One region of the Mesorhizobium sp. P170090 genome, then DNA from elsewhere that is predicted to be linked to it. Evidence: riboswitches for the same ligand, from Rfam matches in the RefSeq annotation. Region 1 holds a riboswitch; the other holds the start of a gene.
The links. A riboswitch is a leader RNA that binds a small molecule or an ion and turns the genes downstream of it on or off. The one in region 1 is predicted to bind thiamine pyrophosphate.
Positions count from the first base shown of each region.

Region 1 (4,878 bases):
ACAACGGCGCGACGCGTTCGCGCGCCGCCTTGCGGCCAAGACCCTGCACTTCCAGCCCCAGCGTCACATTGTCGATGACGCGCCGCCACGGCATCAGCGCGTCGCGCTGCGGCATGAAGGCGAAGGGGCTGCCCTGCAATGGCGCGCCGTCGAAGCGCATGTCGCCCTCGCCTTTCAGCGCGCCGGTCAGCAACTGGAACAGCGTCGACTTGCCGGCGCCGGAAGGGCCGAGGATGGAGACGAACTCGCCGGCCGCGACATGAAGCGAAATGCCGGCGAGCACCTCAAGCGCGCCGAAGTTCTTCCTGATGTCCCGGAGTTCGAGCCGCGTCATTGACGGTTCTCTTCTGCAGCTTCAACCTTGCCGTCGCGGCTTTCGCTCCCTGCATTCTCCCAAGGCATGGCGAAGCGCTGGACGAGCACCGCAATGGCGAACAAGACAAGCGTGAGCGCGGCGCTGACGGCGACCGCGGCGAGCACCAGATCGGGCCGAAAGTTGTTCTTGGCATTGAGCATGTAGATGCCCAGCCCCTTCGCCGCCCCCGCATATTCGGCGAAGATCGCGCCGACGACGGCGTAGGTGATGGAGATGCGCAGCCCGGCGAAGAAATAGGGCAGCGCCGAAGGCAGGCGCGCCAGCCAGAAGATGCGCCAGCGCCCTGCCCCCATGGTGGCGAGCATCTGCGAAATCGCCTTGCTGGTCGCGGCAAAACCCTCGACCAGCGCCACCATCATCGGGAAGAAGGTAACGAGCGCCACAAGCAAGATTTTTGGCATCAGCCCGAAGCCGAACCACAGTACGATGAGCGGCGCAATCGCGACCAGCGGCAAGGTCTGGCTGACAATCAGCAGCGGAAACAGCGCGCGGCGCAGCGGGGCCAAGAAATCGACCAGCGCCGAAAGCACGAAGGCAGCGACCAACGAGCAGGCGAAGCCGGCTGATGTGGCGCGGATGGTGGGCAGCGTGTTGTCGGCAAGGGCAGCGCGATGCTCCCAGGCCTGCTGCAGCACGCGCGACGGCGCCGGCAGCATGGTGGGCGCAGCGCCACCATAGCGGGCGTAGAGCTCCCACGCCGCGAGGAGCAGGGCGGAGGCGCAGGCGGCGGGGATGGTCTTGGCGATGGCTGCGGCTAATCTCCCCCCTCGAGGGGGAGATGTCGCCGAAGGCGACAGAGGGGGTCGTCTCGCATAGAGCGCCCACGCCTTGCCGATGCGAAAAGGACGTCGGCGCTCCACGCGCTGGGACCCCCTCTGGCCTGCCGGCCATCTCCTGCTCGAGGGGGGAGATTCGTGGGCATCGCGGTCTTCGCCAATCGCCAATGGCTCCCCTCCTCTCTGTGCTGAGGGGTCAGAGGCATCTCCTCCACGCAATGGGTCAGATAAACCAGCCACGGCAATATCCTCAAGGAACGACGCTTGAGCCGCGGCTCAGACGGCGCTCGGGCTGTTCGCCGAGATCGTGATGTCGAGGGTGACGTGGCCGGCGCCGGGGCCGAAGCGGCAGAAGGCCTCGTTGAGCGTGGCAAACACCGCACCGGCATCGCCACGCAATTTGGTACAGAAGTTCTTTGAGCGCTCAAAGACGCCGGACTGTTTCAGGAAATCGATGCAGCCGTAGATCTCGTCCATATGGTCGCCCGTGCCCATAACGTAGAGCGAGAACTGCGCCGCCACCGGCTGGCCGGTCGACGGCGTGGCCTGGACAGCGCGGATCCCGGCGATCTTGCGCTCGTCCAGCGGAATGGCGGGGCCGCCGGTCTCGTCGGAGCGGCAGATCGGATCGTCGGGCTCGCCCGGACAGCCGCGCGAGACCGCCGCCGAAAGCACGCAGTGCTTGCCGCTTTTGGCCGCCGCGACGAACAGGTCGCGCATGGCGGGAAACAGCACCTCGGGCGGCCCGACCATAAGGGTCGAGATGTCATCGGTTTCGATCCGCAGCCGGTCGCGCCAGGGATCGAGCGCGCCGAGCGCGCCGAGGATGACGCCGACGAAATCGTCGGTCATGGGATAAAGGGAAATCTGTGCGCCTGAAAACATCGCCCGCCTCGCTCCGCTGGTATTATCCAGATCAGCTTTAGGGTCCGAAGGCTTGCCGCCCTCATCTCAGCCCCGACGATACGGAGCACCCCTGTGGATGGGCGGGTTAAAGCACCGTTCGCGGCATTGGGGAAGCCGTTTGTTGAGGCACTGCGGGAAAGTGTTTTGGGCCAGACGTGCCGGGCGCCCGGGCGTTAACAGACGACTCGTCAGTTCGTTGCGTTATCGTCCCAACTGTACGAAATTGGCTTGACGCTCATTCGTACATAAAGTACGATATCTCTTTTCGCAGAGAGGAATGTCCTTGAGCACAGCGAACCATGTTGCCTTCGCCGATCTCTCTCGTCTTTGCGGTCATCTCCGTCGTTGCCGCCGCCTTTATTGCCGCCCCCTTTGTTGCCCTTGTCATTCGATCAGTGCGAACGCCTCGCCGGGGCCTGGCGAATGGCCAGCCAAGACATCGCCGACGACATCCGCTTCATCCGCCAATATCTGAAAGTCGTTGCCGAGAAGGACGAGAGGCTGTCGACCGGCACCCTTGTTCACAGCCGCGCCTATGTAGAGGCCTGCGCCGGCTGGCTGCCACAGACCGTGACGCGCTATCTGCGCCACCTGCGCCAGATCACCGAATGCGAACTGACCATGACAGCTGCCGGCATTCGCTTTGCGCTGTCGAGTTATGCCTGGGAGGCATGAGGGCGCCTGTCGCCAAACACAAGGAATTGCGCTGCCCGTCGCAGGCGCAATTCGTCAGGTTGAGAGGCTCGGGCGCGCCTGAACGGCGGGCGCCAAGGATGGCCCGGCCAGCGAATTCCGGCCTTGCTTTATTTCGACTGACTTATTTCGACTTGGCCTTATTTCGATTTGGCTTTGCCGGACTTTGCGGCGGCAGGCTTCGCTGCCTTTGGCTTGGCGGCTGCCTTGGCGGGCTTGGCGTCAGCTTTCTTCGCCGCCTTTTTGGGCTTGGCGACCGCGCCATCGACTTCAGCCGTGGCCTGCTCCCAGTGTTCCTGATGCGCGCCTTCAGGCCGGCCGGCCTTTTCCCAGATCTCGTGCGCGCGCTGGCGAATGCGGTCCTGTTTGTCGTCCGTCACTTAAGCCTCCGTGGTTGGGTCCGGTCGGTTGGTCCAGATTCCACGAAAACATTAGCCGAAAATTCGACCGGCGTCTTGAGTGACGAGACATCTCAGCGCGGGTCGGAAATCACCGCAACGCCGAGCAGCGCCGCTTTCTTGACGATCAGCCCGGCGAGGTCGGCATCCGAACGATCGGTGCCGGTGCGCTCCCGCAGGAGCGCGATCGCTTCCTTCATCGATAACAGCGCCGTGTTGCGCTCGGCCAGCAACTTGTCGCAACACGCCGCAACATTGGCGGAGTTCGGGGTCTCGACATGCGGCAACATGGCAATTCTCCTTTCATCATGTTCATCATTCGGCCCTGCCGCCCTTTTAGGAAGAACGACAGGGCCGTATCACCGATGAAGGGTTAGGTTGTCGAGCGTTACTCGACCACCTCGACAATCCTGCGCGTGCTGGGGTCGACCAACACGGTATGGTTGTCGACGACGGCGTATCTGTACTGAACGTCGGGAACCTCCTGCAGCTCGACAGTATCAGGCAAGGCAGTGCCGACATTCAATTCGACGCCGAGCAGATTGACCGAGGCAAGCGGATGTTTCTTTACGTACTGGTGCACGACCGTGCGCTGTTCCGGGGTGATGATCACCTGCTGCTGTGCCGGCTGCGTGACGATGACCTCGTCGGCGGCGGCAATGCCGATACCAGCGATCATGGCGAGCCCGGCGACGGCGGGAATAAGGATGGTTTTCATCTTCGTCTCCTGTCGTTGTTGGCGAGCTCCGCCGTGTTCCCGCATGAGGCGAAAACAGCGCAGATCGAGGTGGCGGGCTCCTGGAGGCAAACGCAGCCGGTACGGTCTTGTTCCGCAAGCGGAGACTAAATTGATCGGCTTCCCGGTCATGCCAGCAGAACCCGCACCCGCAAGATTCGCATTGAAGCACAATCCCTCAGGAGACCTTCGACATGGATGATGCACGGCTCCAATTCCGGTGGCGATCGCGGCCGGCGCCGGCATTGATCCGGTGACCTCGTCGCCCGGCCAAGACGGGAACCGACCGCCTTCGTGCCACGCCGTGAAGTTTCAAGCAAAGGTCATTGCTTCGGCGGCTGCGCAGGCACCTCGCCAGGCTTGATCACCGGCGTCTTGCCCTGATCCGGCGGCGGCTGCGTCATACCCTGGTCACCACTGGGCGGCGGCTGCAGCACGCCGCCGCAGGGACCGAGCGTGCTGGTCGATTCGCCGCCGCCATTGGCGACCGGCGGCTTCTGACCATCGTCCTGAGGCTGCGCCTGGCAAGGCGCGGCAGGGCCGTGCTGGTCGCCATTGTCCTGCGCAGCCGCCGGGTCGGCCAGCGCCAAGAGCAGCACGCATGGGATGAGGGGGAAAGTCTTCATGGTCCAGCTCCTCTGGATTCATCTCCTTGGCAAAGCAGACTAGTCCTTGGCAAAGCAGACTGGCGGCAATTGGTTCCACGGAGATGGAGTGGTTGCCGGAACCTGACAGCCGGAAGTGAGTTCCACCTTCTCGACGCAAAGCCGCCCGGAGGAGGCAATCATGGAAGAACGAAACAGAAAACCCAATGACGAGGTCGAGGCGCCACCGAGCAAAAACGATGCCCGCGACAGGATCGCCAATGACGAGGTGGAAGCGCCGACGCCGCGCCGGCAGGATTGGGATGCGCTGCGTGGCGCAACGGTCCTGCCCGACGGAGCAGATGAGGAAAGCCTGCCGGACACCACCGGTGTCGAGAAGGAAGGCGAA
Region 1 covers NZ_JBYNWH010000001.1:3,181,388-3,186,265, reverse strand. Annotated here, with positions in the region: gene AC3EML_RS15200 (ABC transporter ATP-binding protein) at 1-334, opposite strand, end outside; gene AC3EML_RS15195 (ABC transporter permease) at 331-1,173, opposite strand; gene AC3EML_RS15190 (YkoF family thiamine/hydroxymethylpyrimidine-binding protein) at 1,429-2,037, opposite strand; TPP riboswitch at 2,028-2,140, opposite strand; gene AC3EML_RS15185 (hypothetical protein) at 2,482-2,733, shown strand; gene AC3EML_RS15180 (DUF2934 domain-containing protein) at 2,892-3,131, opposite strand; gene AC3EML_RS15175 (hypothetical protein) at 3,224-3,439, opposite strand; gene AC3EML_RS15170 (DUF1236 domain-containing protein) at 3,538-3,867, opposite strand; gene AC3EML_RS15165 (hypothetical protein) at 4,209-4,511, opposite strand; gene AC3EML_RS15160 (hypothetical protein) at 4,672-4,878, shown strand, end outside.

Region 2 (4,878 bases), 2.9 Mb from region 1:
AACCCTGCCATTGTCCAGAAAAACCATCTGCTCGCCGATACGGCGAGCGTCTTCCGGCTGATGCGTGACGAACAGCACCGTCATCGCCCGCTCGGCATGAACGCCGGCCACCAGGTCGAGCATGTCGTCGCGCAGTGCTGGCCCGAGCGAAGCGAACGGCTCGTCGAGCAGCAGCACCGGCCGGTCGCGCACCAGAACGCGGGCGAGCGCCACGCGCTGCCTTTCGCCGCCGGAGAGTTCGCGCGGCAGGCGCATTTCCTTGCCGGCCAGGCCGACGCGGTCAAGCGCCTCGGCGATTGCGGCGCGATCGGCGTCGGTCAGGTTGAGCGATGGCGAGCGGCCGAGCCCGACATTCTTCTCCACCGAGAGATGAGCAAACAGATTGTTTTCCTGGAATACCATCGACACCGGCCGCGCCCAAGGCGGCTTGGCGCCGACATCGGCGGCGCCGATCAGCACGCGACCGGACTCCGGCGTCTCGAAACCAGCCACCAGATTGAGCAAGGTCGATTTGCCCGAACCACTTGCCCCCATGATGGCGGTGATCTTAGATGTATGGAATTCGACATCGAACAGGAATGACGTTTCGCCATAGCTGAACGAGACCTTGTCCAGCCGGACAGTCGTGCCTTTCTCCACAGCGGACGTCACGATCTCTCTCCCCGTCCCAGCCAGTCTGCCGCGACCACCAATGCAAGGCAGACCGCCCCGAGCAGCAAAGCCAGCCCGGCAGCATCGGCCGTGCGATAGCTGCCCATGCGCGCCAGCAGGAGATAGGGCAAGGTCTGCACCGAATCGCTGCCGAACAGCGCGATGACGCCGAGATCGCCGAGCGACAGCGCCATGGCGAAGGCAAAGCCGGTGGCCAGCGGCCGCCGGAGCGATGGCCAGTCGACCAGAAGCAGCCGGTTCCAGCCCGCAATGCCGAGCTGCGCGCACAGCTTTTCGTGGCGCTCGCTCGCCGCATCATAGGCCGGGCGCATCGCGCGGATGGCAAAGGGCATCGCCATCACCGCATTGACGGTGACGACCATGACCGGCGCGATGGCAAAGACATCGCTGACCGTGCGCAGCAGGAGAAACCAGCCGGCGCCGATGACAATGGGCGGCACGACGAGGACGAAGCCGGCGCCGGTGTCGGTGGCATGTTCGAGCAATGAACGGGCACTGGACCGGCGGCGCAGCGACAGTGCCCGCCGAGCCATGATCAGCGACAGCGACAGCGCCACCGAAAGTAGCGCCGCCGAGAGGGCGAGACCGGCGCTGGTCAGGGTCGCCTGACGCACGGCACTCTCGCCCGCCAGCCGGCCGAGATCGGCGCCGAGGCCGGACGCGACGGTGGCCGCCATTGGTCCGGCGACGAACAGCAAGGCGAGCACGATCAGGACGGCGTTGAACGCTGTTTCTGCTTTGCCGGCCAAGTGATAGCGGCGCGGCGCGACAGGCAAATTGGCGTCGCCGGTCATATTGGCGCCGAGCCGCGTCAGCGCCAGCATGACGGCAAAAGTCAGCGCGATCTGCAGCACCGTCAGCGTCACCGCTCGCGCCGGATCGAAGTCGAAACGCAGCGCCTGATAGATGGCGACTTCCAGCGTCGTCGCCGCCGGCCCGCCGCCGAGGATCAGGACGATGGTGAAGGAGGTGATGCAAAGCATGAAGACAAGCCCGGCGACGCCCGGCAGCGCGGCGCGCATCACCGGCCACTCGATCAGCCGGAAGGCTGGCCTCGCTCCCATGCCGAGCTGGCTTGCCAGCCGCCATTGATCGGCCGGCACCGTGCCCAGCGCTTCGAGGAACAGCCGGGTGGCCAGCGGCAGGTTAAAGAAGACGTGGGCGACGAGGATGCCCGGCAGCCCATAGATGTCGGGCCAGCTCTGGCCACCGATCGCGGCGAAATAACCGGCGCGGCCGTAGAGCGCCAGTATGCCCAGCGCTGCGACAATCGCCGGCAAGGCAAGGGGCACAGTAAACAGCTGCAGGATGAAGCCGCGTCCGAAGAAGCGCGGATGCCGCGACAGCGCGCGGGCGACGAACAGCGCCGGTACGACAGAAAGCAGCATCGAGAGCGCAGCCTGCCAGAGCGTGAAGCGGACAACGCGCAGGAGATAGAGGTCAAAGGCGGACGCGGCGCCGGAAAGGTCGTGCGCGCCTTCGCGGATAAGGCCGGCGAAGGCGCCACCGATCAGCAGCGCGATTGCCGCAAGCGCGACAATGCCGGCCGTGATGCGGGGGTCAGAGCGTTGCACTCTTTACCGGGCGTCGCGTTCCTTCGCGCCCCCCTCTGTCCTGCCGGACATCTCCCCCACAAGGGGGGAGATCAGCTATTTCCGCGCCCCGCTTATTCCTGCAACCTTGGCGACTGGCGAAATCGCCGACGATAGCCAATCTCCCCCCTCGTGGGGGAGATGTCCGGCAGGACAGAGGGGGGCGCCGTAGGGCACTCATCTTTCGATCATACAGCCAAAGCTATTTGCTCATCACCGCCAGCCATTCATCCACCCAGGCCTTGCGATTTGCCGCGACCTCTTCCGGGCTGAACAGCAAGGTCTTCGCCGGCTTGACCAGCCTATCAAAAGCCGGATTGAGCGGCTTGTCGGTTTTCCCGGCCGGGAACATCCAGTTGGTCTCCGGAATGACATCCTGGAATTTCGGCCCGGTCATGAAGGCCAGGAACTTCGCCGCCAGCGGATTCTTCGCGCCCGTGGTGGTGATGCCGGCGACCTCGATCTGCAGATACTCGCCTTCCTCGAACGAGGCCGCCTGGTAGCGCCCGGTGTTCTCGGCCACCATGTGGTAGGCCGGCGACGTCGTATAGGAAAGCACCATCGGCGCCTCGCCCTTGGTGAACAGGCCATAGGCCTCGCTCCAGCCGGGCGTCACCGTCAGCACTTTGCCCTTGAGTTTCGCCCAGGCTTCCGGCGCCTTGTCGCCATAGACCGACTTGACCCACAGCAGCAGGCCGAGGCCCGGCGTCGACGTCCTCGGATCCTGGATGACGATCTTGTCGGCGGCATCGCCCTCGACCAGTTCCTTCAGGCTCTTCGGCGGGCTCTTCAGCTTTTCGGTGTCGTAGACGACGGCGAAATAACCATAATCATAGGGCACGAAAGTGTCGTCGCTCCAGCCGCCCGGCACGTTGTTTTCAGCCACCGCGCCATGTGGGACAAACAGGCCGGAAGCCTTGGCTTCCGCAGTGAGGTTGGTGTCGAGACCAAGCACGATATCGGCCTTGGTCGAGGCACCTTCGAGCTTGACGCGGTTGAGCAGCGCGACGCCGTCGGCCACCGAGACGAAGTCGACGCTGCAGCCGCACTCGGCCTCGAATTCCTTCTTCACCTGGGGGCCCGGACCCCAGTCGGCAGTGAAACTCTCATAGGTATAGATCGTGAGTTTTTCCTGCGCGGACGCAGAGCTTGCCAGTAGCGAAACAGCAAGCCCCAGCGCTGGGACAAGACGGGACAAAAACATGCGCATCGGCGCCTCCTTCATTCGTGTTGAAAGGAATTGAGGCGTCGGGCTGTCCGAAGCGTCTAATCCCTCCGCCGGTACAAACCGGATCAGGTTCAGCGGGTTGGCGAGACTGCCTCTCAGCCGGTCCGCGAAGATCGCGTCCGGCACCCCGTTAGAGCGTTTCGACACATAGGCCCGGCCAAGGTGCCACGCAAGTGGAAGTTTGCCCGAGCATGATCCCGGAAAGTGGAATCCGTTTCCGGAAAAAGATCATGCTCCAACAAAGAGTGACGGTGCCGCTCGGCCTTCCGTTTCGTCGGCGGGGCTGGTAAGGGCCAGCGGATATGAGCACATTCACCATCCTGCTTGGCGGCGATCTCGTCCGCACGCCGCGGCTCGACCGCCAGGTCGCGGGCACGCGCGTCATCGCCGCCGACGCCGGCATCGATCATGCCCGCCTGCTCGGCCTGATGCCGGAGCTGTGGGTCGGCGATTTCGATTCCGTGCCGGCGGACCTGCCTGCCGATCTCGCCGCCGTGCCGCGGGAGGTGTTTCCTCCCGAAAAGGACAAGACCGATGGCGAACTGGCGATCGCGGCGGCATTGGGACGCGGCGCCACCAGCCTGGTGCTGGCCGGCGCTTTCGGCGGCAAGCGCGCCGACCACGCCTTCCTGCATCTGGCGCTCAGCCTGCGGCTGGCCGAGGCCGGCACAAAAGTGCTGTTGACCAGCGGAGCGCAGGAAGGCGCCCCTCTGCTGCCTGGCAAGGCCGGCTTCGACTATGCCGACGGAACGCTGTTTTCGGTGCTCGGCTTTTCCGATCTTTCGGGCCTCACCGTGTCCGGCGCGAAGTGGCCGCTCGACCATGTCGAGGTCGTGTTCGGCTCGTCGCTGACCATCTCGAACGAGGTCAAGTCCAACACGACCGGGGGCGGCCTCGAAATCGCGCTCGGCCATGGCCGCGCGCTGCTGCTCGCCCACCCCTACCCCTTGCCTGAAAGCTGACATGGCCCCGCCCCTTCTCAACCTCGACGGCATAAGACTGACCTTTGGCGGCACGCCGCTGCTCGACGGCGCCGAACTGACGGCGTCCGCCGGTGACAAGATCGCGCTCGTCGGCCGCAACGGCTCCGGCAAGTCGACGCTCCTGAAGATTGCCGCCGGTCTGATCGATCCGCAAGACGGCGAGGTCTTCCGCCAGCCTTCGGCAACGGTGCGCTATCTCCCGCAAATGCCCGACATGGACGGCTTTGCCAATGTGCGTGCCTATGTCGAGGCCGGGCTTGGGCCTGCCGACGATCCCTACCGCGCCACATATCTGATGGAGCATCTCGGCCTCGCCGGCACGGAGAACCCCAACGATCTCTCCGGCGGCGAGGCGCGCCGCGCAGCACTTGCCCGCGTCATGGCGCCCGAACCCGATATTCTG
Region 2 covers NZ_JBYNWH010000001.1:312,020-316,897, forward strand. Annotated here, with positions in the region: gene thiQ (thiamine ABC transporter ATP-binding protein) at 1-651, opposite strand, end outside; gene thiP (thiamine/thiamine pyrophosphate ABC transporter permease) at 648-2,246, opposite strand; gene thiB (thiamine ABC transporter substrate binding subunit) at 2,467-3,474, opposite strand; TPP riboswitch at 3,518-3,632, opposite strand; gene AC3EML_RS01590 (thiamine diphosphokinase) at 3,795-4,454, shown strand; gene AC3EML_RS01595 (ABC-F family ATP-binding cassette domain-containing protein) at 4,456-4,878, shown strand, end outside.
Region 2: linked by a shared signal. The riboswitch ahead of thiB (thiamine ABC transporter substrate binding subunit) and the one ahead of AC3EML_RS15190 (YkoF family thiamine/hydroxymethylpyrimidine-binding protein) in region 1 are both predicted to bind thiamine pyrophosphate.